2 regions of the Pseudoclavibacter sp. CFCC 13611 genome follow, and region 1 is predicted to be linked to the other one. Evidence: predicted binding sites of a transcription regulator. Region 1 holds the regulator's gene; the other holds the start of a gene.

Region 1 (14,560 bases):
AAGAGGCCGGTGAGATCGCAGGCCTCAACGTGCTGCGCATCATCAACGAGCCGACTGCGGCCGCTCTGGCATACGGCCTCGACAAGGGCAAAGAAGACGAGCTCATCCTCGTGTTCGACCTCGGTGGTGGCACGTTCGACGTCTCGCTTCTGGAGGTCGGCAAGGATGACGACTTCTCGACCATTCAGGTGCGGGCCACCTCGGGCGACAACCACCTCGGTGGTGACGACTGGGATCAGCGCGTCGTCGAGTACCTCATCAAGAAGTTCAAAGAGGCCAGCGGCGTCGACGTCTCGGGTGACAAGATCGCCCTGCAGCGCCTGAAAGAGGCCGCCGAGCAGGCGAAGAAAGAGCTGTCGAGCCAGACGACCGCCCACGTGCAGCTGCCGTACCTGTCACTGACCGAGAGCGGCCCGGCCAACCTCGACGAGACCATCACTCGCGCGAAGTTCGAAGAGCTGACCGCAGATCTCGTGCAGCGCACGGCCAAGCCGTTCACCGACGTGATCAAAGAGGCCGGCGTCAAGGTCTCGGATCTCGACCACGTGGTGCTCGTCGGCGGTTCGACTCGTATCCCGGCAGTCGTCGAAGAGGTCAAGAAGCTCACCGGCGGCAAAGAGCCGAACAAGGGCGTCAACCCTGACGAGGTCGTCGCAGTCGGCGCAGCCATCCAGGCCGGCGTTCTGAAGGGCGAGCGCAAAGACGTGCTGCTGATCGACGTCACCCCACTGAGCCTCGGCATCGAGACCAAGGGCGGCATCTTCACCAAGCTGATCGAGCGCAACACGGCCATCCCGACCAAGCGCAGCGAGACGTTCACCACGGCTGAGGACAACCAGCCGTCGGTCGCCATCCAGGTGTTCCAGGGCGAGCGCGAGTTCACCCGTGACAACAAGAGCCTCGGCACCTTCGAGCTGACCGGTATCGCACCGGCTCCGCGCGGTGTGCCGCAGGTCGAGGTCACCTTCGACATCGACGCCAACGGCATCGTGAAGGTCTCGGCTAAGGACAAGGGCACCGGCAAAGAGCAGGAGATCACCATTCAGGGTGGCTCCGGCCTTTCGCAGGAGGACATCGACCGCATGGTCAAGGAGGCCAAGGACAACGAGGCCGAAGACAAGAAGCGTCGCGACGCCGCTGAGGTGCGCAACAACGCCGAGCAGCTGGCCTACTCGATCGAGAAGCTCATCAAAGAGAACGAGGACAAGCTCTCTGATGAGGTCAAGACCGAGGTCACCGCTGATGTCGAGGCTGTCAAGAAGGCACTTGAGGGTTCGGACGACGACGCAGTGAAGGCTGCGTTCGACAAGCTGAACGAGTCGCAGGTCAAGCTCGGCCAGGAGATCTACAAGACCGCGCAGGAAGAGGGCGCCGCTGGCGCTGCTGACGGCGAGGCCAAGGCAGACGGCAAGTCGGGCGATGACGACGACGTGGTCGACGCAGAAGTCGTCGACGACGATGACGACAAGAAGTAAGGCGATTCACCATGGCTGACAACAACGTGGCTGGCACTCCGAACGAGTCAGGGCTTCCTGACGACGGGGCCCAGCCGACGAGCCAGCAGCCAGAGGCCCAGCCGAACGGGCAGCAGACCGAGGGCGCGCAGGGTGCTGACACAGCATCCGCCGCCCCCGGCCGGCCCGCCGGCGAGGCTGACCAGGCTGCAGGCGAGCATGATCAGGCGGATGCCGGCGCGAGCGCCGAGGGCGCCGCGGCAGACGCTGACGGCGAGGCCTCACGCGAGGACAAACTGTTGGACGAGCTGCAGCGTCTGGCGGCGGAGTACAAGAACTACCGCCAGCGCACCGAGGCCCAGCAGATTCGCGATCGCGAGCGTGCGGTCGGCGATGCGGCCAAACGACTGTTCCCGATCTTCGACGACCTCGACCGGGCTGAGAAAGCCGGCGATCTCGCAGAGGGCACGGCGTTCGCGACCATCGCGTCGAAGCTGAGGGCCGTCGGCGAGGGGCTCGGCATCGAGCGCTTCGGAGCGAAGGGCGAGCCGTTCGATCCGAACCAGCATGAGGCTGTGCTGCAGCAGCCCAGCCCCGATGTCGATGCGCTGGTCATCGGTGAGGTCGTCGAACCCGGCTACAAGCTGGGCGACACACTGCTGCGCGCGGCCAAAGTGGTCGTGCTGGCACCTGCTGAGTGATCGGTCGCATGAGAATGCGCCCGACGGGCAACGCGCCCCGTGGCGGGATGCGGATCCTCTCTGGATCCCTTCCGTCACGGGGCGCTCGACACATGAAGACGACAGAAGGAGGCGAGAGGCATGGCGAGTCAGGATTGGCTTGAGAAGGACTTCTACGCCGTGCTGGGAGTGTCGAAAGACATCTCCGACGCCGATCTGAAGAAGGAATACCGCAAGCTGGCGCGCAAGTATCACCCCGATGCGAACCCGGGCGACGCTGCGGCAGAGAACAAGTTCAAAGAGATCAGCGAAGCGTATTCGGTGCTCTCTGACCCCAAGCAGCGCAAGGAGTATGACGCGCTGCGGGCCATGGGCGGAGGTGCGCGCTTCACCGCGGGCGCCGGCGGCCAGGGCGGTCAGGGGTTCGAGGATCTCTTCGGCGGGCTGTTCGGCCAAGGTGCCGGGGCACCCGGCGGTCAGCGAGTGCGCTTTCAGACCGGGGGACAGCCCGGCGGCGCAGGTGCGGGCTACGAGGATCTCTTCGGCGGACTGTTCGGCGGCGGAGCCGGCGCCGGAGGGTTCGGCGGTCAGGGATACCGCGCTGCGCCGCAGCGCGGTCGTGACGTCGAAGCTCGTGCCCAGCTGACCTTTGCCCAAGCGGTGCATGGCGCGACGGTGTCGTTGGCATCGCCGCAGGGCAAGCGCGTCAAGACGAAGGTTCCGGCCGGAGTTCGAGACGGCCAGAAGATCAAGGTTCGCGGCAAAGGCGAGCCCGGTCAGAACGGCGGTCCGGCTGGCGACTTGATCGTGCGTGTGCACGTGGGCTCCCACCCGGTGTTCAAACGCGACGGCGACGACCTGCGGGTCGAGCTGCCGGTGACGTTCGCCGAGGCGGCGCTGGGCGCCACCGTTCAGGTGCCGACCTACGACGGCGAACCGGTCAAGGTGAAGATTCGCCCGGGCACCCCTTCGGGCCGCGTGCTGCGAGTCAAAGGCAAGGGCGTCAAGGCAGGTCGGCACACCGGCGATCTGCTGGCAGAAGTCCAGATCGTGGTGCCGAGCAAGCTCGACAGCGCGGCAAAGAAGGCATTGGATGACCTCACCGAGGCGATCGGTGACGCCGACCCGCGCGCAGAGCTCTACGCGCAGGCCAAAGAGAAGTAAGAGAGCAGGTGAGTCGCCATGATGGATGAGACGGAGCATCTGTTCAGCATCTCGGCGGCCGCACAGCTGGCGGGCATGCACCCGCAGACGCTGCGGCAGTACGACCGAATCGGTCTGGTGCAGCCGCAGCGCACTGCGGGTCGCTCCCGTCGGTACTCGCTGCGTGACATCGTGCAGCTGCGAGAGGTGCAGCGTCTCTCGAACGCCGGCGTGAGCCTAGAGGGCATTCGCCGCATGATCGATCTCGAGAACCAGGTGCACAGGCTGCAGAGTCGTGTGGCCGAGCTCGAGGCCGCTCTTGACGATGCACTCATCTACCGCCCCGGTGCTCGCACGTTCGCCGCCGGCATCGCCGGTGAAATCGTCACGCTCGACCAAGGTCGCCGTCGCGTCCAGGCGACGGGCGGCGAACTCGTCGTATGGCGGCCGGTCCGTCAGAACGGCCGGAAGCCGCCGTCAGAGGCCTGACAGCGCATCCTCACCCGCGCAGGGCGTCGAACGACCACTCGCGCTCGGTGAGCATGCGCGCGATGGTCAGCCCGACGGCCAGCGACACGATGGTCGCGAGCGCCTGCACACCATAGCCGCCAGCCTGCACGATATCGCCCTGGTTTAGGTACACCAGGGCGCGATAGGCGCTGGAACCCGGCACCATGATGAGCACCGCGGGCACGGTCAGCGTGATGCGTGGGGCCTCCAGACGCGAAGCGATCATGTAGGCGAGCAGCCCCACGAGCAGGGCGGCCACGACCGTCGACACCTGCGGCGGCCAGCCCATGTCGCCCGTCGTCAGACGGAACACGTTCGCGACCGCGCCGATCCAGGCTGCGCTCAGAGCGAGCCTGAACGGGGTGTTGAACATCATCGCGAATCCTGTGACGGCGACGAAGCCGGCGACGAGTCGTGATGCGATGACGATCCAGACCGGCCAGGTCGAGGGAGTCGGCGCAGCAGTCGGCTGCAGATCGAACATCATGGCGACCGCCCACGCGCCGAACGACACCGACATCAGCACCAGCCCGGCAAACGTGAGGCGGCCGATCGCCGAGTTGAGATCGAGCCGAGCCAGATCGAGGGTCGCGGTCACCAGCGGAAAGCCCGGCACGAGCAGCAGCAGCGCCGAGGTGAAGCCGGCATCGTGCAGCGGGCTCACGTGCCCGCTCACCGCCGACAGGATGCCGGTGAACAGCACGTAGCAGAGACTGGCGATGAGGCCGCAGACCGCATACATCGCGAGCTGGTTGATGCGCAGCTTCACCAGCGTCACGCGCAGCCACTGTGCGATCGACACGGACAGCGCGACTCCGACGCACTCCTGCCACCCGCCGTTGTTCAGAAACGCGAACCCCGAGCAGGCCATTATCGCGGCGATCAGCGTCAGCCACGTCGGATAGTGTCGAGGCCTCTTCTCGATGACGTCGAGACGCCGGTTCAGCTCCTCTGCCAGCATTCCCTGCGGCATGTGATGTGAGAGTCGCTCCAACTCGACGATGCGATCGGCATCGACCCCGCCGACTCGTGCCTCAGCGACACGCGTGCGAAAGATGGCGCCGCGAAAGAACGTGCAGACGATCTCTGTGGCGGTGATCTGCGTGTGCAGTGAGGTCATGCCCAATGCCTGGGCGGCGCGTGACATGGCCTGCTTGACGCGGAACGAGCTCGAGCTCGCCTGCAGCATCATCCGTCCCAGCCGCATGATCGCGTTCGACTTCTCGATCAGATGGATCGGCTCGAGCAGAATCTCGCCGGTCGGTGTCGGGTCGACTGGTGTCGAATCTGGGGAGGGCGAAGACGGACTCATACTTTCTATTGTGCCGCTTCCGCCGGTGGGCCGTTCTACGCGTTCCAATGCCGGAGACCACCCAGCGTGCGCGATTGCCGGTCGAGAGGCCTTCTGGCGAAGATGAGAGAGGATGTGCCTCCGACTTGCTTGCGGAAGGCAGGTCTCAGGAGGAACGATCAGTTCGTGGTGCTCTGCGAGTTCTGCTGCGGACCGGGCGCGCCTTGCCCCGGACCGCTCTGTGTCCCAGCCATCGGCGTGTCCGCAGCGTCATCGCCTTCGGTGATCGACTGAGCCATGATCGAGCCGTTCGACTCCTCGCCTTGGACGCGGATCGAGTCTCCGACGGCCAGATCCGAGACAGAGCCCTGCTGCGTGGTGGTCACTGAAGTGCCTGATCCGGTGTTGATCGTGGTCGTTTCGCCAGACTGCGTCTTGATCGTGATGGTCCCGTCTGAGACTCCGGTGATCGTGCCGCTGGTCAGCCCGCTGAGCATGCCGCCGGATGCGGCCTCGCCATCGGATGCACCCATTGGGGCTCCCTGTCCGCCGGTTCCGCCAGGCCCCTGCTGTATCGAACCGGCTGAGGTGGAGGCCGCCTGAGCGAAGACCGTGCCTCCGAGGAATCCGAGTCCGATGAGGATCACGGCGGTCAGCCCGCCGGTGAGCCACCTTCCGACCTTCGATCTCGACTGCGAGGTCGGCTGTGCGGTCTCGGGTGCGGTGGGTGGGGTCGAACGCGATTCGGCGCCGTCTACGTCGCCGAGCCGGTTGTTCGTCGTCGGGGTGGTCAAGGTTGCTCCTTCATCTCAAGGCGTGTCGGCCGGTGACCGATGAGTGCCGCTGGGCTGGTGATTCCCAGTGTTGCGGCGCACACTGTCCGGTGGATCTTCGACTGCTGTGTCGTCTCTGTCTCTCTCTTGTGGGGCAGCCAGCACCTCTCGTGCGAGCCAACCAGCGGAGCCAATCAGTGATGCCGTTGACTCGAAGAACGCCACCGCTACTCGGGCGCAATGGCAGTCGCCTGCAGACGTCGGTCGGCCCGCCGCGGGTGGTCTGCGACAGTCTGATGATCGAAGTCGAGGAACTTCACAGCTCGGCATCAGCCGGAGGCCAGCTGAACCGATCACACTGTGAAATGGCCACCATCGTCACGACAGGGAGGACCCCATGCAGATTCAAGAGTTCGCTCGCGCCTACCAGACGCCATACCGTGTGCCGCAGCGTCGCGGCAGCGAGATAGACACGATCATGCTGCCGGCGCGAACGTTCTCAGGTGCGTGGGGAGAAGTGCTGTGCCAATCTCTCGACGGGCAGCCGGAAGGGGCGCTGCGTGCGCGCGTGAAGACGCTGCAGACCGCGTACCAAGGGTGGTTCGAGACAGTGGGAGACGTGCTCATGCGGCAGCTGAGCCACACCCTCGAAGCATCTGACGCCGAAGTGATGACGGCGCTCGCCGAGATGGCTTTTCATCGTATGAACACGCATCTCGGCGCCGCGTGGCTGCGTCTTGCGAGGAGTGCCGAGAGCCGCGGGGCACGTCGGCAAAGCGGAGAGGGCGTGGCCGATGCGACGGCCAGCGCCAGAATTGCCATTCGCGCCGACATCGATCGGCTCAGCGGTGCCCACCGAGGCATCGAGACCTCGGGCGAGTTCGCGGCCGACGATGTCGCCGAGCTCGACGACTGGTATTCCGCGCTGGTGACGCAGATGCGCGCCTTCGACGATCTGCTCGAGGTCGCTCAGATCGATCCGGATGTCGTGGTGCTGCCCGCCCCGGTTCAGTTCAGCACGCAGGGAGCGGCGAGTTGCGACGTGGTGCTGGTGAACCCGGCCACTGATCGAGCGATCGGCGTGCGAGTGCCGCACCGGAGCGGCTGGCGATCCTCCCTGCGCAGCAGCGCTGGGATGCCGCGTGCCGGCCGCGTCGCCGCAGACCGATCTGCCGACCCGGGGAAGGAGGCTGCGGAGACATCGCCATCGGGCGTCGGCCAGCGCATCGATCACGCCCGCGTGCTTGAGATGGGCACGCTGCGCCCGGCGCAGATCGTGACCATTGCGCTGCATCAGCTGCGGCCGGTGGAGGCACAGGCCTGACTCCGGCGGAATCCGGCTGACCGGCGAGCACGGTCGGGATCAGTCGTCGAGCGCGGCGCTCGCCGAGGCGAGCAGCTCGTCTCGGGCCTCGCCGTAGCGGCCGAGCGCCTCGGCCCCGCGTTCACGGGCGCGCAGAGCGAGCAGATAGTAGGGAAGTGCAGCACGCTGTGTCGTGCGTGCTCGTTCGTCGTCTGCTGCCACATGCAGCACGTGGTCGGCGAAGAGCGCGTCGTCGCGGTGGTCGCCGAGCAGATCCTGCAGTCGTTTCGCCGCCTTCGCCAGGCGCTTCGCATCTGTGCGCTCCAGCACCCGCACCGGAGTGTCGGCGAGCCCGAGCGAGATCGCCTCGGCCGCATACCGGATGCGACGGGCGTCTTTGCGCACCTCGTGCAGGGCGTGCTCGAACCGCAGGCGTGCGCGCACCCCGGCTCCCGTGGGTGGGAGTCGATCCCAGACCTCGACCAAACAGTGGTCGTCTGCGACGAACGAAGCGACTGCCTCTGCGAGCTGTGCACGCAGCGCGGGTACGGCATCCGTCTGGCCCTCGGGTGAGGCCGCTTTGGGATCGGTCAGACGCCGAAGCTGCTCGGCGATGTCGTTGCGACGTTCGTCGGTGAGATCGGCAGTGAGCCGAGCGTGCTCCACGGCGTAGAGACGCCATGCCGGTTCTGACAGACGGCCGACCAGACGCCTCGCCGCGGGCACACCCTGCAGCTGCAGCACCTGCTGCTCGGCGTCGCGGGCACGCACCTCGGCGTCGCGGGCAGCACCGAGATCGTCGCCGAGACGTTTGAGGTGGCGGCGGGTGGCCCGCACGATCGCCGGGTCGACGAAGACACCGTAGACGTCGAGCAGACTGCGCAGCCGGCGGATGACGATTCGAGCCTGATGCACGCCGTCGGGTCGGTCGGCGATCGCGTCGTCGAGGCGCGAGTCGAGCTCGACGGCCAGCCCCTGCGCGATGTGCGCGACGGTCTGCGCGGCCGTCGCCTGTGCGCCTCGGTCGAGGCCGAGCGCGCGCTGCAGCTTCGCCACGGCCGACGAGGGGCGGGCTCCCGCTTCGATCAGACGATCGGAGACGGTCTGCAGCAGCAGTGCGCCGGAGCTGCCGGGAGCGTCGTCGAGGCGTTCGTCGAGCTCGGCCTCCCACTCATGCCACTGTCGCACCGAGCCGTCGCGCAGGTCGGTGGTGCGCACTTCGTCGTCGGCGATCTCGGCGAGCGGTCGTCGTTCGGCGTCACTCAGCTCGGTGGCCGTGCGTGTGGTCTCGATGCGTGCGACCGGGGCCAGCTCCTCGGGCTTGGCCCAGGCCTCTACCAGACGCAGTGCGCCGACAGGAATCTCGTCGGGGGCGGCCGAGTCTATGGGCCAGTGCCGCTCGATGCGCCCGTGCTCACCGGTGGTCTTCACGTGCCAGCCGGCATCGTGGCCGCCGGTGCGACGGCGCAGCGCCACTTTCGCCTGAATCAGCGTCAGCGAGGGGGTGTCGTAGTAGATGGCGTCGAGATGTGCTGGCTCTGGAGTGACCGCATGCGCCACGACGTCGATCACGGTGAGGTCGGGCAGAGCCGCGGCGCCGGGAACGTCGAACTTGCGCTCGATCTCGACGTGGCGTTCGCCAGCAGAATCGGAGGTTGCAGTCATGCTCCAAGACTAGCCGCGGCACCCGGGACGATGTCGCCTGTCAGAGAGTTGAGCGAAGCGCACTCAAGTTTGGAATAATGTCGATGACGCGACGTTGATACAGATGCAGCCGTCAAGAGGCGGTCGCACCGCATGATCGTGTCGATGACCCGGCGAGCGCCGGGCACCGAATCACAGACATTGACGAGAGGATGAAGCATCATGGCCATGGTTTTCGACCCGTTCCGCGAGATTGATCGTCTGGTGTCGAGCGCACAGCGAGGCCCCAAAGGCATGCCGATCGACCTGTATCGCAAGGGTGACCACTATGTGCTGTTGGCAGACATTCCGGGCGTAGAGCCCGATTCAATCGACATCGACCTCGACGGTCAGCAGCTGTCGATTCGAGCCGAGCGCAAGGCACACCGCAGCGGGGAGGTGCAGTGGATCGCGCAGGAGCGCCCCGCTGGCACCTATCTGCGGCAGCTGACTCTCGGCGACGGACTCGACGTCGAGCACATCACAGCCGACTACAGCAACGGGGTGCTCACGCTGACGATTCCGGTGAGTGAGAAGGCGAAGCCACGGAAGATCCAGGTCTCGACTTCGGCCGATGAACCCGGGTCGGCGACGGCCGCCGGTAATGCGGCGAAGGCCCCTGTCGAGGCCCCGAAGCAGGAGTGATCGGCCTGGCGGGCTGCGGTCTTCTGCGACCGTGGCCCGCCAGTCTCTCTCTGCGACAGACCCAGCGAAGGCACTGCGCGTGTAACATTCCCGACACCTGAGACTGAGAGACTGCTCAGTGTTCGCAGAACCGACGACATCCGATCCCCTCGTCTCAGCCGTTCGGCTCTGCAGGAGGGGAGACAGATGAGCGATCTGTTCGCCGGGTATCACACAGCTGCGGCACGGCATCCGTTCGGATCTGACGCTTGGGACGAGATGTTCTCGGTGCTGCCGGGCACGCCGGGAACCAGCGTGCAGGTGCGTGACGGGTACGATCGAGTGCTCAGCGTGCTCGAAGGCATGCCGCGTCGAGAGCTGAGCGCACGCATCGATGCGCTCGCGAACTCGTACCTCACTCAAGGCGTCACTTTCGACTTCGCCGGTGAGGAGCGTCCTTTTCCGATCGACCCGATTCCGCGCATCATCGAAGACGCCGAGTGGCGGCATGTCGAGGCCGGCATCGCTCAGCGCGTGCGTGCACTCGAGGCGCTGCTCGACGACGTCTACGGGCCGCAGAACGCCATTCGGGATCAGGTCATCCCCTCGCACATCGTGGCATCGTCGAAACACTTTCATCGGCAGGCGGCTGGCATCCGGCCGGCCAACGGGGTGCGCATCCAGGTCGCCGGCATCGACCTGATCCGTGATGCCGCAGGCACGCTGCGCGTGCTCGAAGACAATGTGCGTGTGCCCAGCGGGGTCAGCTACGTGATGTCGAACCGCAGCGTGATGGCACAGTCGCTGCCCGAGCTCTTCGGAACCCAGACGGTGCGGCCCGTCACGGAGTATCCCTCTCGCCTGCTCGCGGCCCTTCGCGCTGCGGCACCCGCTGACGTGGAGGATCCCACTGTGGTCGTGCTGACCCCGGGCATGCACAACTCGGCATATTACGAGCACACCCTGCTGGCGCGACGCATGGGCGTCGAGCTGGTCGAGGGTCGTGACCTGTTCTGCACCGGCGGTCGCGTGTACATGCGCACCACCGGCGGCCCGGAGCGCGTCGACGTGATCTATCGGCGCACGGACGACGAGTTCATCGACCCGCTGAACTTTCGGGCCGACTCGCTGCTCGGCTCGCCGGGGATCATGCTGGCGGCTCGCTTGGGGCACGTCACGATCGCCAACGCCGTCGGCAACGGCGTGGCCGACGACAAACTGATGTACACCTACGTCCCCGATCTCATTCGCTACTACCTGCACGAAGAGCCGATCATCCCCAACGTGCCGACGTGGCGTCTCGAAGACCCGGTGCAGCTCGAAGAGGTGCTCGATCGGCTGGACGAACTCGTCGTGAAGCCGGTCGACGGGTCGGGCGGCAAAGGCATTGTGCTCGGCCCCCAGGCGAGCCGTGACGAGCTCGATCAGCTGCGCCGGCGCCTGAAGAAAGATCCTCGCGGGTGGATCGCGCAGCCGGTGGTGATGCTGTCGACGATTCCCAGCGTGGTCGAAGACGGCATCCGCCCTCGGCACGTCGACCTGCGCCCGTTCGCCGTCAACGACGGCGAGGACGTCTGGGTGCTGCCCGGCGGGCTGACTCGCGTCGCGCTGCCTGAGGGACAGCTCGTGGTGAACTCGTCTCAGGGCGGCGGGTCGAAAGACACCTGGGTGCTCGGAGCACCCGCCCGATCGTCGCTCGCCGACGAACTCGTGCACGACGACCAGATCGACGCCCCGGCCAACGATCTGCTGAAGCTCGGCGGTGCGGTCGCATCCGGCGGCACCGGCAGCCTGATCGGGCCCGACCAGGGCCCGCGCAACGCGCCGGATCTGCGCCGCCAGCAGGAGCAGGAGCAGCAGCAGAGCCGGGATGCGCGCAAACACGGGGAGGTGCGTCATGCTGTCGCGAATCGCTGAGAGCCTGTTCTGGATCGGCCGGTACGTCGAACGGTCCGACGGCACCGCACGTCTGCTCGACGTGCACCTGCAGCTGCTGCTCGAAGACCCCTGGGTCGAGGAGTCGAACGCGTGCGAGGCGCTGCTCGGAGTGATGGGCAGCGCCCCCAAGACGTTCAGTCGCCTCTGCCGCGCCGACGTGCTGCGGCTGCTCGGCACGGATCGTACGCAGCCCTCGTCGATCGCGACGTCGCTGTGGGCGGCGCGAGAGAACGCCCGTGGTGCACGTGACGTGCTGCCGAGCGAGCTCTGGGAAGCGCTGAACATGACGGTCAAACGCCTGCCCCGGCAGGTGCAGCAGGAGCGGTCGCACGAGTACTTCAGACTGGTGCGCGAACGTGCGGCGCTGGTCTTCGGCATCATCGACTCGAACATCAGCCGTGATGACGCCTGGCGACTGATCACGCTGGGACGCTGCCTCGAACACGTCGATATGACGGCGCGCCTGCTCGCGACCCGCTCGCTGACGGAGGCCAGCGGGCCGTCTTGGTCGACCATCCTGCGCTCGTGTGGCGGGTTCGAGGCGTTCCAGCACACCTATCGCGGGCGGGCCAGCAGTCGTCACGCGATCGAGTTCCTGCTGCTCGATCTGCTGTTTCCCCGGTCGATGACGTACTCGCTCAACCGCGCGGTCGACTGCCTGCGCGGGCTCGACCCGATGCAGTCCCGAGTCTCGGTCGGCGTCGACTCCCTGCGCGTGCTTGGGCGAGTGCGCAGTCAGCTGGAGTACGCGCCCGTAGAGGCCCTGCAGGAGGATCTGCCGCGGTACATGGCCACGGTGCAGGCTGCTGTGCAAGAGGCGGCCGAGGGCATTCGCGACCGGTTCTTCCCAGTCAACCCGGATCCGACCTGGATCGGAGAGAACGTATGAAGCGTCTGCGCATCGAACATCGCACCGGCTACACCTATGACGGCCCGGCCGTCGCCTCGTACAACGAGGCCCGCATGCTGCCGGCGAGCGGCAGGTCGCAGCTGGTGATCAGCTCCGACCTGACCGTCTCGCAGGCCACGTCGCAGTTCGGCTACGTCGACTATTTCGGCACCAAGGTGTCGAGCTTCGACGTGCTGGGCCCCCACGACGAGCTGACCCTGGTCGCAACCAGTCTGGTCGAGGTGAGACCGCACTCCGACGGGCCGGGTGGGGCCACTTGGGAGCAGCTTGCCGATCACCGCAACGACACGATCGCGCTCAGCGAGCAGCTGCAGCAGACCGGTCGCACCCGACCGCCGGCAGAGGTGACCCGGCTGGCCAGGGGAGCCGTCGAGCAGACCAAGACTCCCGCTGAGGCCGCAGCCAGCATCCTCAGCGCGGTCGGCGACTCGATCGAGTATGTGCAGGGTGTGACGGCCGTGACCACGAGCGCGGCTCAGGCTTGGGACAAACGCAAGGGAGTCTGCCAGGACATCGCGCACATCGCGTTGGGCGCACTGCGCGCTGTGGGCATCCCGGCTCGGTATGTCTCCGGTTATCTGCATCCGCGACCGGATGCCGCCATCGGCGACGAGGTCGCCGGCGAGTCGCACGCGTGGCTGGAGTGGTGGGACGGCGACTGGCACGGCTACGACCCGACCAACCACACCGAGATCACCGACCGGCATGTGCAGGTGGGGCGCGGACGCGATTACGGCGACGTGCCTCCGCTGCGCGGCGTCTACTCGGGCGAGGGCGCATCGCACCTGTTCGTCTCAGTGCACATCACCCGAGAGGCGTGAGCGGCGCCGTGCAGAGCCTGTCGCTGAGGATACGGGCAGCAGCTCAGAGCAGAGAGCGCGACTGAGACCGGTGCCACAGAAGCGGCGTGTGCTCGGGCGTCTGCCAGGCCGAGAGCACCTCGAGGAAGGCGACATTGTGATCGCCTGCCTCGACCTCGCTGTGCAGCGAGCATTCGAGCGCGACCGGAGCATCGGTGAGCAGCAGCGCCCCAGCCTCGGTCGAGGTGGTCGCGATGCCGTCGAATCGATGGGCTCGATCTGATCCGGCCAGCTGACGCAGACGTTCGCTGTGCTGCTCGCCGAGGTATGAGATGCCGATGTGATGAGCGGCGCGGAGGTACGGCCATGTCTGCGAGTCTGCCTGCACGGCGACCGAGACGAGCGGTGGCTTGAGAGAGACCCCGACGGTGAACGACGAGGCCACCAGACCGTGCCGTTCGTCGCCTCGGTCGACGCCGAGCAGCACGATACCGCTGGGGAAGGCCCCGAAGAGCGTACGGAGCGTGGTCGGATCGAGTGCAGCTGTGGTGCTCATGCTCTCGCACGGCTCTCTTGGACGAGCAGCCGACCGAGATCGGTGCGTACTCGTGACAGGGTGGATGCCGAGCCGAGCTCCTGCGCAGCCTGCCAGTACCACTCGAGGTTCTTGCCGCGTTGCGTCGCCGACGCTCCGAGCTCGTCGAAGAATCGGGTGCTCACGAACGTGGCGGTCTCAGCTGCGCTCAGCCAGGCTCGGCGAATGTCGAGGTCGTTCTGCGAGTCGAGGGCGGCGCCGACCAACGACCGAGTCTCGGCGACCACCGTGTCGAGCTCGCCGATGATTGCCTGGATCTGGGGGTCGTCGGCGGTGACTTCGGCGTTGCCCTGCCAATAGCTGCGACGACGTGCGATCACCTGATCGATCGCTTCGATGTGTGCGGCAGAGGCGATGCCGAGAAGCGCCACGGCGTCGGTGAGCAGGTGAACCGGGTCGTCTGCGTGATCGTCGACGCTGTGCGGCTGTGCCGGAACGACGGCTGCAGCGGCGTCACGAACGGCGTCGACCTCGGGCTTTCGTCTGGCGATCGCCGTCAGCGACCGGAGTGGTGACGTGGTCACAGTCATGGATCCTCCTTGAATGGCTCAGAGCCGAAGATACGAGACTGACTGGGTCGACAGGTGATTGTTGCGGAATGTTCCGCCGCCGGTGGGAGCGTCGCTGAGATATTGGCGAGAATAAAGACATCATGACTTCCAGACCCGCGCAGAACGACACCACGACTGTGTCGACAGCAGACCTCGTAGCCCGATTCCGCCCGACACTGCAGGCTCTGGAGAGCAGCGCACTTCAGCGTGAGCAGGATCATGAGCTGCCGTACTCCGCGTATCGTGCACTCAAAGCCGAGGGCTTCGGCAAGGTGCGTCTCGGTCGAGACGACGGCGGAGACGAC
Region 2 (14,560 bases), on a different contig from region 1:
AGAAGGCCTTCGACAGATATCTGCGCGAGCAGCTGCCCGCATTGCGACATATCGAGGCTCTGCAGTTCGCCGACGTCGTCGCGACCACGCACAATGCCGTGCTGCGGCAGGCCATTCGAGATCAGCTCTCACCAGACCAGGCCCGTCGAGACCTGAGCGTCGAACTCGATCGTCTGCTCACCATCTTCGCGCCCGTCGTCGGCGAGCCGTCACAGGCGCAGCCACAATCGTCGGCAGCCGAGGGAAATCATGACCGCCCTCAGCTGCCGACCGTCTCAGACGCCGAATCGGTCGTCGTGGTCTTCGGCGTCGATGCGCCAATGTCTACTGTGGGCACAGTGGTGCAGCAGGCTCTGAAACGGCATCGACAGAATCGCATCTGACCCTTCTTTCGATTGCAGCAGTGCCCCGTCATCTGATGCGGTTCGAGAGCAGACGCGTCTGTGCAGTCGACGATGGCAGGAGCGATGATCGCCGCTGCAGCGACCCGGTAGCGCTAACGGCCGCCACCGCCGCCGCCACCGCCACCACCACCTGCGAAGCCCCCGCCCCCTGCCCCACCAGAAAAGCTGCCTCCTGAGGTGGGCGGCTGCACCGAAGTGGTCGCAGCGGTGTTGAACGCGGCGAGTCTGGAAGCGAGGACTCCTGCAGTGAACGGCGTCATCGAGTCATACCACCCCGGTTGGCTGCCGGTGCGCTCGTAGTCGACCTGCAGCTGCTTCGCCCAAGTGCCTTCGATGCCCCAGAGCACCGCCCACGGCAGCAGCCTTTCGTTCAGACGCACACTGGTCGAGCCGTCGGACAGATCGATGCGTTCGGCGCCCTGCACACTCTGCAGCACGGCGAAGCGATCTCGCTCGGCAAGCTCCATGTACATCTTCAGGCCTTTGACCTCGTCTCTTGCCTCGGCACCCGCTTCGGTCAGCGTCTTCGGACGAGGCAGGGCCACGAACAGCAGCATCAGCGACCCCACCGTGGCCAACCCGGCTGCGATGAGCCACCAGGTGATGCGTTCGGCCTGCACCAGCGCCCACAGCCCGTACGCGGCGGAGATCGCCATCATGCCCCACCCTGACACTCGCAGGGCAAGCGGCAGCGTGGAGGTCGGTACGGCTCGGAACCCGCCGGCGAGGAGTCGCTGCTGAACATCGGCGATCACCGCCTGCGCACGTTCGGCACGGTGCTGGTCGGGCTTCGTCTCAATGGCCACGCGCTCACCCGGCTGCAGCTGACGAGGCCCGGCCAGCACGGCGAGCACCTCTGCGTCATGAGCCTGCATTCGATTGGGGTCGACCATCTCGATCGCGAAGCTCGGTCTCTTGGCGCCGAACATGCCGACATGTTCGATGTCGACCATGCGAACGACGCCGCGAACCGCCATGTCGATGACTGCGGCCGGCATCCAGCTGTTCATCCGGTTGACCAGGTCGGCCCCGGCGACGATCGGAAGCCCAGCGGGCGGTGCGTACTCCGGAACGATCACTCCACGCCCCGGGGCGTCCCGCCACCGGCGGCTTCGCACGACGACCAGGGCGACGGCGAGCCCGAGAGCGACTGCGCTCAGCCCCAGCGGCAGCCATGTCGTCCACCATGCCCGTGAGGGAGGTTCGGGAATCACGAAGGTCTGCAGGGCGAAGCCGACCGCGATGGTCATCGTCTGCGCGGGGGCGAGCCCACCGTCAGTCTGCGCGGTGAACCGGGCGGCAGCGTCACCCGCGTCTTCGAGACGCACGATCTGACAGCGCGCGGTCGAGCCGTGTGCGCCCTGGTAGCAGGAGGCCTGGCCGTTCAGGGCGGAGACGAGCGAGGGATCGACCGTGAGCGTCGCGGAGACGACCCCGAAGGACTGCTGCCAGCTCTCGCCGTTGACATCCCAGTAGAACTCGTCGGTGTCGGTGTCGGCGAAGTGACGCACGGTGTTCTGCATGGTGTAGTTCAGCACGTAGGTCTGCCTGCCGTGCACGAACTCGTCTGAGCCGAGAGACACTTCGAGCTGGCCTCCGACGCGCTTGGTGTCGTACACCACTGCGCGGCCGGCGTCATCGGACACCGCCGTGACCGTCGGGTCGAGCGCCACCCCGTCATAGTCGAGGGGAATCTTGCGCACGAGACCGCGGTTCTGATCGAAGCTCGGAAAGTCGGCGACGAGAGTCTCGGTGACATCGATTCGGGCTCTGCCGTCGGCATCGCGGCTCAGGTGGTAGTCGACAGACATCGATTCGAAGCTGAAGTCGTCGACGGATGCCGCTGCCGGTCTGACGGACGTCGCCAGCAGCGCCAACGCGAGCAGCGTGGCCGCCAGCAGCAGAGCCGAGAGTCGTGCCAGGCTCGATCTCGGCAGACGCAGCGATCTCGACGTGCTCACCAATCTGTGCGTGTGCGACATGCCTGGTGTCGGTGCGGAGTTTTGGGTCGTTCGCATCGGCCTCATGCCGCCCATGGTACTTCGTCGCGCCGACATCGCCCGATCACCCGCACGACGAATCGCACATTACGTCGCGCTGAGGCAGGCCTCAGTGCAGAAAGATCAGCAGCACGCCGACCGCAAGATACAGCACCCCGAACACCGCATTCATCACACGCTGACCATGCGCGTTTCGCGCGAATCGCCCGACCGCGCGTGCGGCAGGAGCGAAGAAGCCCCACATCACACAGATGTCGACGACGATCATGGTGACGATGACCGCCGCATACTGCAGCACGACCGGTTTCGACGCATCGATGAACTGCGGCATGAAGGCCAGAAAGAAGATGATCGCCTTGGGGTTGCTGAGGTTCACCCAGGTTCCGCGCATCACCATCGCGCCCGGTCGCAGGTATCGGCTGACGCCGGCAGCATCCCCCGAATCGGCGGCCTGGTTCTCGGCAGCCGCGCCGGTGTCGGTGTCCTCGTCTTGGGCGACCCGACCGACGGCGCGCGCGAGCAGCAGCTGCCGAACCCCGAGGTAGCCGAGGTAGGCGGCGCCGGCGTAGCGGATCGCCGTGGTGACTCCCGGCGCGTGTGCGAGCAGCGCACCCAGCCCGCAGGCCACGATCACCAGCAGAATGAGCAGACCGATCTGCTGGCCGAGCACGCCCCAGATCGACCGGCGCCACCCGACGTTCAGCGCATTCGTCATCGTCGAGATGGCTCCGGCGCCCGGGGTGAGGCTCACCATGATCGACGCGGCAAGCAGTGCTCCCCAGACCGCCGGGCTCATAGCCAGTCCAGGCGTTTGAACCAGGCGTAGAGCCCAACCGAGGTCAGCGCGATCAGCGTCACGGCGATCACCGCACCGACATCGGTCTGAAAATAGGGAAAGTTCACGTTCATGCCGAAGAAGCCGGTGATCAGCGTCGGCACGGCGATGATGGCCGCCCACGATGTGAGCTTCTTCATCACCAGGTTCATCCGGTTGCTCTGGCTCGAGAGGTTCGTGTCGATGATGGTGCTGGCCAGGTCTCGCAGCGAGTCAGTCCAGTCGCTCACGCGCAGCACGTGATCATAGACATCGAGAAAGTATGGCCGCAGCGCATCGGGCAGCGGCGGCTCGGCACGATTGATCACGCTGCTGAGAATCTCTCTGGTCGGCAGCGCCAGCCGACGCAGGGTGACCAGACGCTTGTGCAGATGATAGGCGTTGAGCTGGATGCCGCGGGAGTCCGGCGTGTCGCCGAAGAGCTCGTCTTCGAGAGCGTCGATGCTCTCGTCAAGCTGCTGCACGGTGTCGAAATGGGTGTCGACGATCTGATCGACGATCGCCCAGAGCACCGTGATGCCGCCGATCGCCAGCAGCGTCGGATGCGCCTCCCAGGCCAGTCGTGCACCGCCGAGATCGAAGCCGTCGCCGTGTCGCACGGTCACCACGACGTTTCTGGTCAGAAAGATGTCGATCTGATGCCGTTCGAGCTCGGACTCGACGTCGTTCGGCGCAGCCATCGCATACAGCGTCAGAAACAGATGCGTCTCGTAGCGAACGAGCTTCGCACGCTCATGGCTCTCTTCGACGTCTTCGATGGCGAGCGGATGCAGATGCAGCGTCTGCGCGATCTGCACGAGCGCCTCATGATCGGCCGTCGGCAGATCGACCCACGTGGTGCGCTCGGCGTCGTGCTGCAGGTGCTCGATCTCGGTCAGAAAGGTGGTCTCCCGTTCGAGTCGGCCACCGCGGTAGACGCGGATCTCAGGTGTGCAGTCGGTCGAACTCGCACCGGTCTTCTCAGGGTCGGTCTCAGAGCGCATGAACCGAGTCTACGCAGTCGATCGCTTCAGCTGAGACGTCGGCGCAGCATCCTCTCGACCTCTTCGAGCGCCAGCCCTCGCGTCTCGGGCAGCGCACGCCAGACGAACCATGCGCTCAGCACGTTAACCGCGGCGAAGACGAAGTAGACGTCGCCGCCCAGGTGCGCGAAGGCCAGCGGAAAGAGCAGCGCGACGACGCCGTTCGACAGCCACTGCACGCAGACCGCCACACCTGCGGCCAGTCCCCGCACCTGCAGCGGGAACAGCTCGGCCGTCATCAGCCAGAACACCACTGACACCATCGCCTGCACGAAGCAGAGCAGCACCAGCATGAGGGCGAGCACGAGCCAGGGCTGGGCCGGTCCCAACGGCAGGGCGAAGGCGAGGCCCAGCAGCAGATGCGACGAGGCGACGCCGATCAGCCCGGTGATCATGATCGGGCGTCGGCCGAGACGACGCAGCACGCGGATGCCGACGAGCGTCGCGAGCACCGAGACCACTCCCGTGGCGATGGTCGCGGTGAGCGCCGCCTGCGTGCCGAGCCCGCTGGTCGCGAGGATGCTCGGTGCGAAGTACATCACGGAGTTCACGCCGGTCAGCTGGGAGACCATGCCCAGACCGGCACCGATCAGCACGAGACGGCGCACCCAGCGGGCCCGCATCGGGTGCCGATCCGTTCTCTGCGTCGCACCTGCAGACTCATTGGCTCGGGGGCGAAGCGCCGTGATCGTCTGCAGTTCGCGCTCGCTCTCGCCGGTGCTGCGAATCGATTCGAGCACACGGCGCGCAGCCTCGGGGCGACCGTGCGTCGCCAGCCAGCGCGGCGACTCCGGGACGAACCAGAGCCCGGCGAACAGCAGCAGGGCCGGGGTCGCACTGACCAGCAGCATGTGTCGCCACGCTTCACCGTCAGACGACGCCTGCGCGATCGCGGCGTTCGCCACGGCCGCGAGCAGCTGCCCGGTGACGATCATCAGCTGGTTTCGGGTGACCAGCCCCGCGCGCCGCCGCGCCGGGGCGATCTCGCCGATGAAGATGGGCACGATCGTCGAGCTGGCTCCCACGGCGAGGCCCAGCACCACCCGACACCCCACCAGCGCCTCGACGCTCGGCGCAAGCCCGGTGCCCAGTGCGCCGACGGCGAAGACGAGCGAGACGAAGAGCAGGGTTCGGCGGCGTCCGAGGCGATCTGCGAGCCGCCCGCCGACGAGGGCGCCGAGACTCGCGGCGAAGACGAGCGCCGATGTGACGACGCCTTCGGCCAGAGCGTCGAGTCCCAGGCCGCCGGCGTCTCGCGGCTGACTGAGAAACGGCAGCGCGCCCGCGAGCACGCCCGTGTCATAGCCGAAGGCGACGGCTCCCATCGTCGCGATCAGCACGATGGTCGTCACGCGTCGGTCGGGCGATCCGCTCCTGCCGCGCGATGATCGAGATGTCGGCTTCGTCGACCTGCGGTGCTCCTCACTCGTCCTTCCCCGTGAGCTGCTCATCGCCGATCTCGGCCGCCTGCCAGCAACGTCTCAGCGGCGCCGTCGAGGATGTCATGCTCGCTGTAGACGGCGTGGTCGCAGTGCGAGCGGGCGGCGATGCGCGCGCTCACCCGTGACCAGATCACCGCGGCTGCGGAGACCAGGTCAGCGCGTGTGCGGTCGACGCCCATCTCGGCAAGCGCATGCGGATCGGCGGCGATCAGACGGGTGCAGGCGGCCTGCAGCGCGTCGAGACTCCAGCATCCGCCCGACAGTTCGCCGAAGCGCTCGGCACGCACGCCGGCGGTCACCGCTGCGATCACGCCGACCGAGTCAGAGACGCCGATGACCCGCTCGACGCCGGCCAGCGACACATGGGCCTCGGCTTCGTCGAGGGCGCAGTCGACGTCGGCGACCATCGCCGCGTGCTGTGCCGCCGACATCGGCCGGTGCGCATCGAGGTGTCGCTCGGTGAGGCGCACGCCGCCCACGTTCATCGACCATGCCGCGATCGGTCGGCCGTTGCGTCCGACGACGAGCTCGGTCGAGCCGCCGCCGAGGTCGACGACCAGCGTCATGGGCTGTGCCGGCATTCCGGTGAGTGCTCCGGCGTACGAGAGGTCGGCCTCTTCGACACCGCTGATGATCTCGGGTCGTACGCCGAGAGTCGATTCGACGACGTCGCGCAGCAGTGTCGCGTCATGCACGTCGCGGCTCGCCGACGTCGCCACGAAGCGCAGCCGGTCGTCTGCGACGCCGAGACGCGTCAGATCGCGGCGGTAGTCTGCCAAGGCGACGCCAAGGCGGTCGAGCGCCGCCGGTGCGAAGGCATGCGTGCGGTCGACGCCCTCGCCGAGACGGATCGTGCGTGTGCGGCGCACGAGCTCCCGCGTCGGTGCGGGCCCCTCGATCACGAGCAGGCGCACGGTGTTCGTGCCGCAGTCGATGGCGGCGACGCGTTCGCGAGCGGTCATACCGGCTGCACCGTCGAGCGCGTCATCCGACGCTGCTGACAGTAGATCTGCACGAGCCGTCGGGCGCTCTTCGCCCAGCTGCGCTGCAGAGCGAGTGCGCGGCCTGCATGCCCCATGCGCTCGCGCAGCTCGGCGTCGTCGAGCAGCCGGGTCAGCGCGCGCGCCCAGGTCTCGGGCGAGCGATCGCGCATGAGCAGACCGGTCTCGCCGTCGTGCACCGCCTCGGGAAGGCCGCCCGTGGCCATCGCGATCACCGGCACCCCGCTTGCGGCTGCCTCGAGTGCGACCAGGCCGTAGGTCTCAGAGTGCGACGGAACCAGGAACACCGAGGCACCGCGCATCAGATCGGCCAGCTCGGCGTGCGACATCGCGCCGTCGAAGTGCACCCGGTCGCCGATGCCCGCGTCGGCGGCCTGTCGGCGCAGAGCCGTCAGACAGCCGCCGTCCTGGCTGCTCGGCCCGCCCGCGATGCGCAGATCAGGGCGCAGCGAGTCGTCAGTCGACGCAATCGTGGCGACGGCGAGGTCGAGCCCTTTGAGCGGCTCGATGCGGGCTGCGGCGGCGACGTATCTCGGAACGGCGGCCTCTCCCGGGTGGAAGCACCGAGCATCCACACCGGGAGACACCACGTGCACCCGCGATGGCTCGCCGCCCAGCCGCTCGACCACGGTGCGCTGCTCGGCATGACTGACCGTGATCACCGCATCGGCCTCGCGTGCGAGAGTGCGCTCTGCCGAGAGACGCCCGGGCGCCTCGGGAGGCTCGCCGTTGTCGAGTGCGGTGTCGGCGTCTGCCGCGATGCTGTGAAAGCTCTGCAGCAGCGCAGCGCCGCATTCCCGAGCGACGGGCAGGGCCGCCAGACCGGAGTACCAGTGATGCGCGTGGATCACGTCGTAGTCGCCGAGTGCCCGCAGCTGCCCGGCGAAGGCGTCGATGTACGCCTCATGCTCGGCTTTGGGCAGCGGATGCTCGGGCCCGGCCGTGATCGTGCGCAGCATGAGTCTGGGGGCGAGCTCGATGGCGTCGGGCTGCTCGGGAGCGCTGCGGCGTGTGATCACATCGACCTGGTGACCGAGCGCGGCCAGTTCGGCCGCAAGGTGCTGGATCACGATGTTCATGCCGCCGACGTCGCCCGTGCCGGGGTCGCCATAGGGATTCGTGTGCAGCGAGATCATGGCGATGCGCAGCGGGCTGGCGGAGGGCATGCCGTTCAGTTTAAGGCATGGCGCTCGTGATGCCGCGAACGGAAGCGACGCAGGGGAATACCTGCGACACCCGGACGTTAGGTTGAGCGTACGGCACTCAACTTTGAGGGTGGCGACGTCTGAACGACTGTCAGATCGGTATCGCCCTCGCAGACACCGACGAGGAGGTACTGTGCCAGAGAACAACCCCCAGAACGGGAGCGAACGCGAACCGAGCGGGCAGGGATCATTCGACGAGTTTCTCGCACGCTACCTGAACGCACAGCAGGCACGGCAGCAGGCTGCCGAAGGCCAGCGCACCATCGACATCAGCAGGTTTCTGACCCAGCGCACACAGCAGGCTCTGGCCGAGGCCGGATCGTACGCGGTCAGAAGAGGTCAGACCGAGGTCGACGCCCTGCACATGCTGCGCGTGCTCGCCGAGAACGCCCCAGTGCACGACGTGCTCACCCGCATGGGCGTGAGCGTTCAGCAGCTCGCTCACGAGGTCGAAGCTCGGCTGCCCGTCGCTCGTGACGGCGCGACCGTCACCGAGGCCCCCGACGTCACGCCCTCGCTGCAGCGCGCCCTCTTCCATGCCTTCCAGGTCGCCCGCGCCTCGGGTTCGACCTATGTCGATCTGGAGCATCTCTTCTTCGCACTCGTGCTCGCACAGGATGCGCCTTCCGCACAGATCCTGGCAGGGTTCGGCGTGACCGCGCAGTCGCTGATCGATTCGATGCGGCAGTCTGCCCGGCAGCCCGATGACGTGGCACCCGTCGACGACGCTGCGGCTGCGAACTCCGGCTCATCGGAGGCGGACGCAGGCGGCGATGCGGAGCAGACTGATGCATCCGCCACATCGCAGACCCCGATGCTCGATCGCTTCGGCACCGATCTGACGGCACAGGCACGCGACGGCCGACTCGATCCGGTGATCGGTCGTGCCGACGAGATCGAGCAGACCGTCGAGATCCTCTCGCGCCGCACCAAGAACAACCCCGTGCTCGTCGGCGAGGCCGGCGTCGGCAAGACCGCCGTCGTCGAGGGCCTCGCGCAGGCGATCGTCGACGACGAGGTTCCGCACGCGATCGCCGGGCGTCGCCTGGTCTCTCTCGACCTGGCGTCGATGGTGGCCGGCACGCGCTTTCGCGGCGACTTCGAAGAGCGCCTGACCAAGCTGCTCGACGAGATCACCGCGCATCGCGATGAGCTCATCGTCTTCATCGACGAGCTGCACACGGTCGTCGGTGCCGGCGGCAGCGGCATGGGCGACGGCCTCGACGCGGCCAACATGCTCAAGCCAAGGCTGGCTCGAGGCGAGCTGCATATGATCGGCGCGACCACGCTCGACGAATATCGCAGGATCGAGAAGGATCCCGCCTTGGAGCGCCGGTTCCAGCCGGTCGCCGTCGACGAGCCGTCGGAGGACGTCGCCGTGCGCATTCTGCACGGCGTCGCGCCCGCCTTCGCCGAGCATCACGACGTGCGGTACACGGATGCCGCGCTCGACGCCGCCGTGCGTCTGTCGGCCCGATACCTGCCCGACCGTCGTCTGCCCGACAAAGCGATCGACCTGATCGACCAGGCCGGGGCCAGGCTGCGTCTGCGGCTCGGCGATCGCATCGACACGCAGGCGCTGATGCGCCAGCTCATGGAGTTGGAGGCCGAGAAGAACGCCGCAGCGTCGACCGAGCAGTATGAGCAGGCCGGACAGATTCGTGACCGCATCGAACAGGTGCAGGCGGCTCTTGACGCGGCGAGCGCGCACAATGCCCGCATCGAGCATCAGCATGCCGCGACGACGAGTTCGGCGCCGGCACCCACCGAGGCCGTAGTCGACGAGCGACAGATCGCCGAGGTGGTCGCGCGCCGCACAGGTGTTCCCGTCGATCGCATCAGCGAGGGCGAGCGCACACGGCTCGCGCACCTCGAGAGCGAACTGCACGAGCGCGTGATCGGTCAGCATGACGCGGTCGCCGCGGTGGCTCGGGCCGTGCGTCGTGGCCGCACCGGTCTGGGCGACCCGAACCGGCCCGTGGGCAGCTTTCTGTTCCTCGGCCCGACCGGGGTCGGCAAGACCGAGCTGGCCAAGACGCTCGCGGCCAGTCTGTTCGGCGACGAGCACGCGCTGCTGCGCTTCGACATGTCGGAGTTCGGCGAGAAGCACACCGCAGCGCGGCTGGTGGGCGCTCCCCCGGGCTACGTCGGCTATGACGAGGCCGGCGAGCTCACCGAGGCCGTGCGGCGCAGGCCGTACTCGGTGCTGCTGCTCGACGAGATCGAGAAGGCGCACCCCGACGTGTTCAACCTGTTGCTGCAGGTGCTCGACGACGGGCGGCTGACCGACGGCCAGGGGCGCACCGTCGACTTTCGCAACACCGTGGTCATCATGACCTCGAACATCGGCTCCGAGTTTCTGGCCTCACGGTCGGGAGCGCTCGGCTTCGTCGCGAACACCGGCGACGACACGACGGGCTTCGGTTCGGAGCGGGCGCTGCGCGATCGGGTGATGGGCCGGCTGCGTGAGGCGATGCGACCGGAGTTCCTCAACCGCATCGACGAGATCGTGCTGTTCCGTCGTCTCTCGCGTGAGCAGGTGAGGCTGATCGCACGCACCATGATCGCGGCGACGGCCGAGCGGCTGGCCGACCAGGGCATCCGCCTGCAGATCAGCGACCAGGCGGTCGACTGGCTCGCCGAACACGGCTTCGAGCCCGAGTACGGGGCTCGTCCGCTGCGCCGCACGGTACAGCGCGAGGTCGACGATCGCATCGCCGACCTGCTGGTCTCGGAGGCGAGCGGCACGGTGGTGACAGTCGATCTGGCGTCTGCAGAGACGACGGCGGATGCCGACGCGGCAGGCGCTTCGGCCGACGCCCGTCTGCAAGTGCGCTTCGAAGACGCAGACGACCACACGGGTCGTGCGGGTTCGGCATCGGTCGAGACCAACGCGGCCGGCGTGCATGAGGAGGTGGCAGGAGACGAGGCCGCGGCCTAAGGTCGTTGGCATGAGCACTTCCCCCGAGAACACGCAGACCTCGCACACCCTGAACGACGGCACCACCCTGCCGGCGATCGGTTTCGGCACCTACCGCCTGAACGGGCGTGCGGGTGCCGAAACGGTCGCCCAGGCGATCGACAACGGCTACCGCCTGATCGACACCGCTTTCAACTATGAGAACGAGGGCGCGGTCGGCGCCGGGGTGCGCCTCAGCAGCGTGCCGCGTGACGAGATCGTCGTCACTTCGAAGCTGCCCGGCCGCCACCATGCGTTCGACCAGGCCGTTCCCACGATCGAAGAGTCGGTCTATCGCACCGGTCTCGATCATCTCGATCTGCTGCTGATCCACTGGCCGAACCCGCTGACCGACCGCTACGTCGAGGCATGGCAGGCGCTGATCGAGGCGCGCGAGCGCGGGCTGACGCGTCGCATCGGCGTGAGCAACTTTCTGCCCGAGCACCTCGAACGTCTCGAGCGCGAGACCGGTGTGCTGCCGAGCGTGAACCAGATCGAGCTGCACCCGAGATTTCCGCAGCACGAGGCGGTGCGCTGGAACACAGAGCACGGCATCGTCACCGAGGCGTGGAGTCCGCTCGGCCGAGCCAGCGAGATTCTGCAGAACGAGACGCTTGAGCAGATCGCTCACGCGCACGAGCGCACCGTGGCTCAGGTCGTCCTGCGGTGGCACCTGCAGAACGGCGTGGTCCCGATTCCGAAGGCGACGCACTCTGATCGGCAGATCAGCAACCTCGATGTGTTCGACTTCGACCTGAGCGACGAGGATCTCGCCGCGATCGACGGGCTGGCTCGCGAAGACGGTCGACTCAACGGTCAGGATCCCGCCACATACGAGGAGTTCTGAACTCTCGCGATTTGAGAGGAATCGAGCCCGCCTGACGGATGCGGGCGCTGAAGCTGTTGCGGCCGGCGGAAAAACGGAAGAATGGCCCTATGTTCCGGCTCTCACGCTCTGACCGCACCGCGGCGTCACCAGCCGTCGGTCTCAGCGTCTTCAGCGACCCGGATCGATTCGCTCCGCTGCACACGGTGGCGACAGAGCTCATCGAGCATTTGACGTCGGTCTACGACGTGCGTCGTGAAGACGGATTCGCGGTCACCGCCGAACTGCTGAACGCACCGACCGCAGCCGAGACCGTGCGAGCGGTGCGGCTGACACCGAATGACGACGCCTGCGCACCGATGGTGATCGTCCTCACGGACTTCCCAGGTGTTCGGGTATACGCCGGCGCGCTTTTCGACGAGTTCTATCCCTCGTGCGGGTGCGACGCCTGCGCCGAGACGTGGGAGGGCTGCGCAGACGAGCTCAGGTGGCAGACGCTCGCAATCGCAGAGGGCGGCCTCGCCGAGAACGTGAGCGAACCGCGTCGCGCCAGATGGAGCTTCAGCCTGAGTCGCGGCATCGAGAAAGGTATGGGCCAGACTGTCTCCTGGCAGCTTCGCGCTGCTGACGGGTCAGCCGAGAGCAGTCAGCAGTCTCGTGCAGAAGACGTTCCTGACGATCTGCTGGCACGAGCCCGCACCCGACTTGACGTGCTCGGTGCGGCCAGCCCGAACGGCCGGTGGATGCCATGGCCGAGGCGTGATCGGCGCGCGCAGGCGTACGACCATCAGTCGTCGTTGCCGATGTCGGAGGGCACCTCTACGCTGTGATCATTCGAACATATGTTCGAACCAGTGAGCACAGCAGGAGGCCATGATGCCACGCAAGATCGATGAGGCGATCACCGTCGAGCTCTCGCACGAGGGCGAGCCGCGCAGTTTCGTCTGGCGCCGTTTCGAGTACGAGATCGTCGGGGTGCCGCAGAGCTTCTTTCACCGAAGGCGCTGGTGGTGTGCGCCCCAGTCCTCCCCCGCTGCGAGCGCGGTGAGCGCTCATCCGACGACGAGCGCAGCGGCAACAGCCTGCGCACCCCGCCAGCGCGTCGATCAGGAGCTCTGGCGCGTCGATGCCTCGTGCACGGGCGACGACTTTCACACCTACGACCTGCTGCGCCTGCCTGACGACGGCTGGCGACTCCAGCTCGTCTGGGAGTGACCGGCATGCCTCCGTTCACACACCTGCACGTGCATTCGGGCTTCTCCACGCACTACGGCTGCACCACCCCGAGACGCCTCGCCGAGCTGGCGTCGAGCGCCGACGCCGAACGTCTCGCCCTCACCGACCGAGACGGGGTCTATGGTGCGGTGGCCCATGTGCAGGCCTGCCGAGATGCGGCGCTCGCGCCGATCCTGGGCGCAGATCTCGCCGTGCATGGCAGTCTGGCCGAACCGCTTGGCCGTGTCGTGCTGCTCGCCCATGGCGCAGTCGGCCGCAGCGACTCCACGCAGTGGGCACAGGCCGGGCATGGCCAAGGCTATGCCGCGCTGTGCCGCATGGTGACCGCTGCACACGATCCCGGCCCGAGAGCGCGCCGTTCTTCGGCCCCTTCGCTCAGCCGTGACGCGCTCAGCGAGCTGCTGCGCGAACGGCCGCACCTGAGCGTGCTGCTCGGCCCGTCCAGCGACGTCGGCCGACTGGTCGAGGCGCGCCGGCTGCCCGAGGCTCGTGCGGCGCTGCGCGCCTGGTGCCGACTGGTGCCGCGCGAGCTGCTGGCCGTCGAGGTGGTGTGCTGGCTGGCCGAGCCGGGACAGCCCGGCAGCGTCACACCGGCCACACGGATGCTCTCGCTGGCCGAGGCGCATGGGCTCACGGCCGTGCTCACCAATCAGGTTCGATACGGCGAGCCAGATGAGGCAGCCACTGCAGACATCTCAGACTCTGCGCGTACGCTGCTGCCGCTCGACGACCTCGACCGCGACCGTCGCCTCACCGCCACCGGACAGGCCTGGCTGAAGCCGGCCTCCGCCATGCGGCGCATTGCCCGCATGGTCGTCGACGTGAGCGACCACACGACCACCGCGACAGATCTGCTCGCCGCCACCGAGCGTCTCGCCGAACGGTGCACGCTCGACCCCGAAGTCGATCTCGGCTGGGGGCATCCGCGCATGCCAGAGGCCGGTGTGATCGGAATCGAAGGAGACCCGATGCGCGCGCTGACCATGCGCGCCAGAGCTGCTGTCCCCGATCGGTACGCCCAGGCAGACCCCGCCCGCCTGCAAGCGGTGCACGATCGTCTCGATCATGAGCTCGCCGACATCGAGACGTTGGGGTTCGCCCCGTACTTTCTGACCGTCGCCAAAGTCGTCGACCTGATTCGCGAGATGGGGGTGCGGGTGCAGGCCCGTGGGTCTGGGGTCGGCTCGATGCTGAATTATCTGCTGCGCATCTCAGGCGTCGAACCACTCGACAACGGGCTGCTCTGGGAACGTTTTCTCTCGCCCGAGCGCCGCACGCTGCCCGACATCGATCTCGACGTCGAGTCTGCCCGGCGCCATGACGTCTACCGGCGCATCTTCGCCGAGTTCGGCGACCAGCGGGTGACGCTGATGTCGATGACGAACACCTATCGCTCCCGTGGCGCGGTGCGCGATGCCGGGCTCGCTCTGGGTATCGAGGCCGAGCGCATCGACGCGATCGCCAAAGAACTGTGGAGGTTCAGCGCCGGCGGCTTTCGGCGGGCGCTGGCCGAGAAGCCCGAACTCGCTGACTTCGCCGAGCAGGTGCGCACCAGCCCGCAGCTTGATCTGCTCGTCGACGCCACCGAGCGTCTCGACGCACTGCCGAGACACATCTCCATGCATCCCTG

Evidence for each region. The regulator HspR, encoded in region 1, represses chaperone genes until heat shock. The targets are predictions, from matches to a motif close to AAGTTGAGTCNNNNNGACTCAACTT.
Region 2: a site for HspR is predicted at 7,950-7,974, ahead of F8O08_RS08315 (ATP-dependent Clp protease ATP-binding subunit). Genes of this name have one in related genera too.

Annotation. Positions count from the first base shown of each region.
Region 1 is NZ_WBKE01000001.1:186,082-200,641, forward strand. Features, by position in the region: gene dnaK (molecular chaperone DnaK) at 1-1,475, shown strand, start outside; gene F8O08_RS00760 (nucleotide exchange factor GrpE) at 1,487-2,155, shown strand; gene F8O08_RS00765 (DnaJ C-terminal domain-containing protein) at 2,276-3,298, shown strand; gene F8O08_RS00770 (heat shock protein transcriptional repressor HspR) at 3,320-3,766, shown strand; gene F8O08_RS00775 (threonine/serine ThrE exporter family protein) at 3,777-5,099, opposite strand; gene F8O08_RS00780 (DUF5666 domain-containing protein) at 5,258-5,872, opposite strand; gene F8O08_RS00785 (hypothetical protein) at 6,249-7,175, shown strand; gene F8O08_RS00790 (CYTH and CHAD domain-containing protein) at 7,215-8,819, opposite strand; gene F8O08_RS00795 (Hsp20/alpha crystallin family protein) at 9,021-9,482, shown strand; gene F8O08_RS00800 (circularly permuted type 2 ATP-grasp protein) at 9,669-11,378, shown strand; gene F8O08_RS00805 (alpha-E domain-containing protein) at 11,359-12,288, shown strand; gene F8O08_RS00810 (transglutaminase family protein) at 12,285-13,130, shown strand; gene F8O08_RS00815 (flavin reductase family protein) at 13,174-13,665, opposite strand; gene F8O08_RS00820 (hypothetical protein) at 13,662-14,234, opposite strand; gene F8O08_RS00825 (monooxygenase) at 14,357-14,560, shown strand, end outside.
Region 2 is NZ_WBKE01000002.1:875,178-889,737, forward strand. Features, by position in the region: gene F8O08_RS08280 (TetR/AcrR family transcriptional regulator) at 1-383, shown strand, start outside; gene F8O08_RS10855 (DUF2207 domain-containing protein) at 497-2,365, opposite strand; gene F8O08_RS08290 (LysE family transporter) at 2,514-3,200, opposite strand; gene F8O08_RS08295 (magnesium transporter CorA family protein) at 3,197-4,222, opposite strand; gene F8O08_RS08300 (sugar porter family MFS transporter) at 4,249-5,613, opposite strand; gene F8O08_RS08305 (exopolyphosphatase) at 5,709-6,665, opposite strand; gene F8O08_RS08310 (glycosyltransferase) at 6,662-7,870, opposite strand; gene F8O08_RS08315 (ATP-dependent Clp protease ATP-binding subunit) at 8,043-10,850, shown strand; gene F8O08_RS08320 (aldo/keto reductase) at 10,861-11,715, shown strand; gene F8O08_RS08325 (DUF6226 family protein) at 11,805-12,524, shown strand; gene F8O08_RS08330 (DUF6504 family protein) at 12,568-12,909, shown strand; gene dnaE (DNA polymerase III subunit alpha) at 12,915-14,560, shown strand, end outside.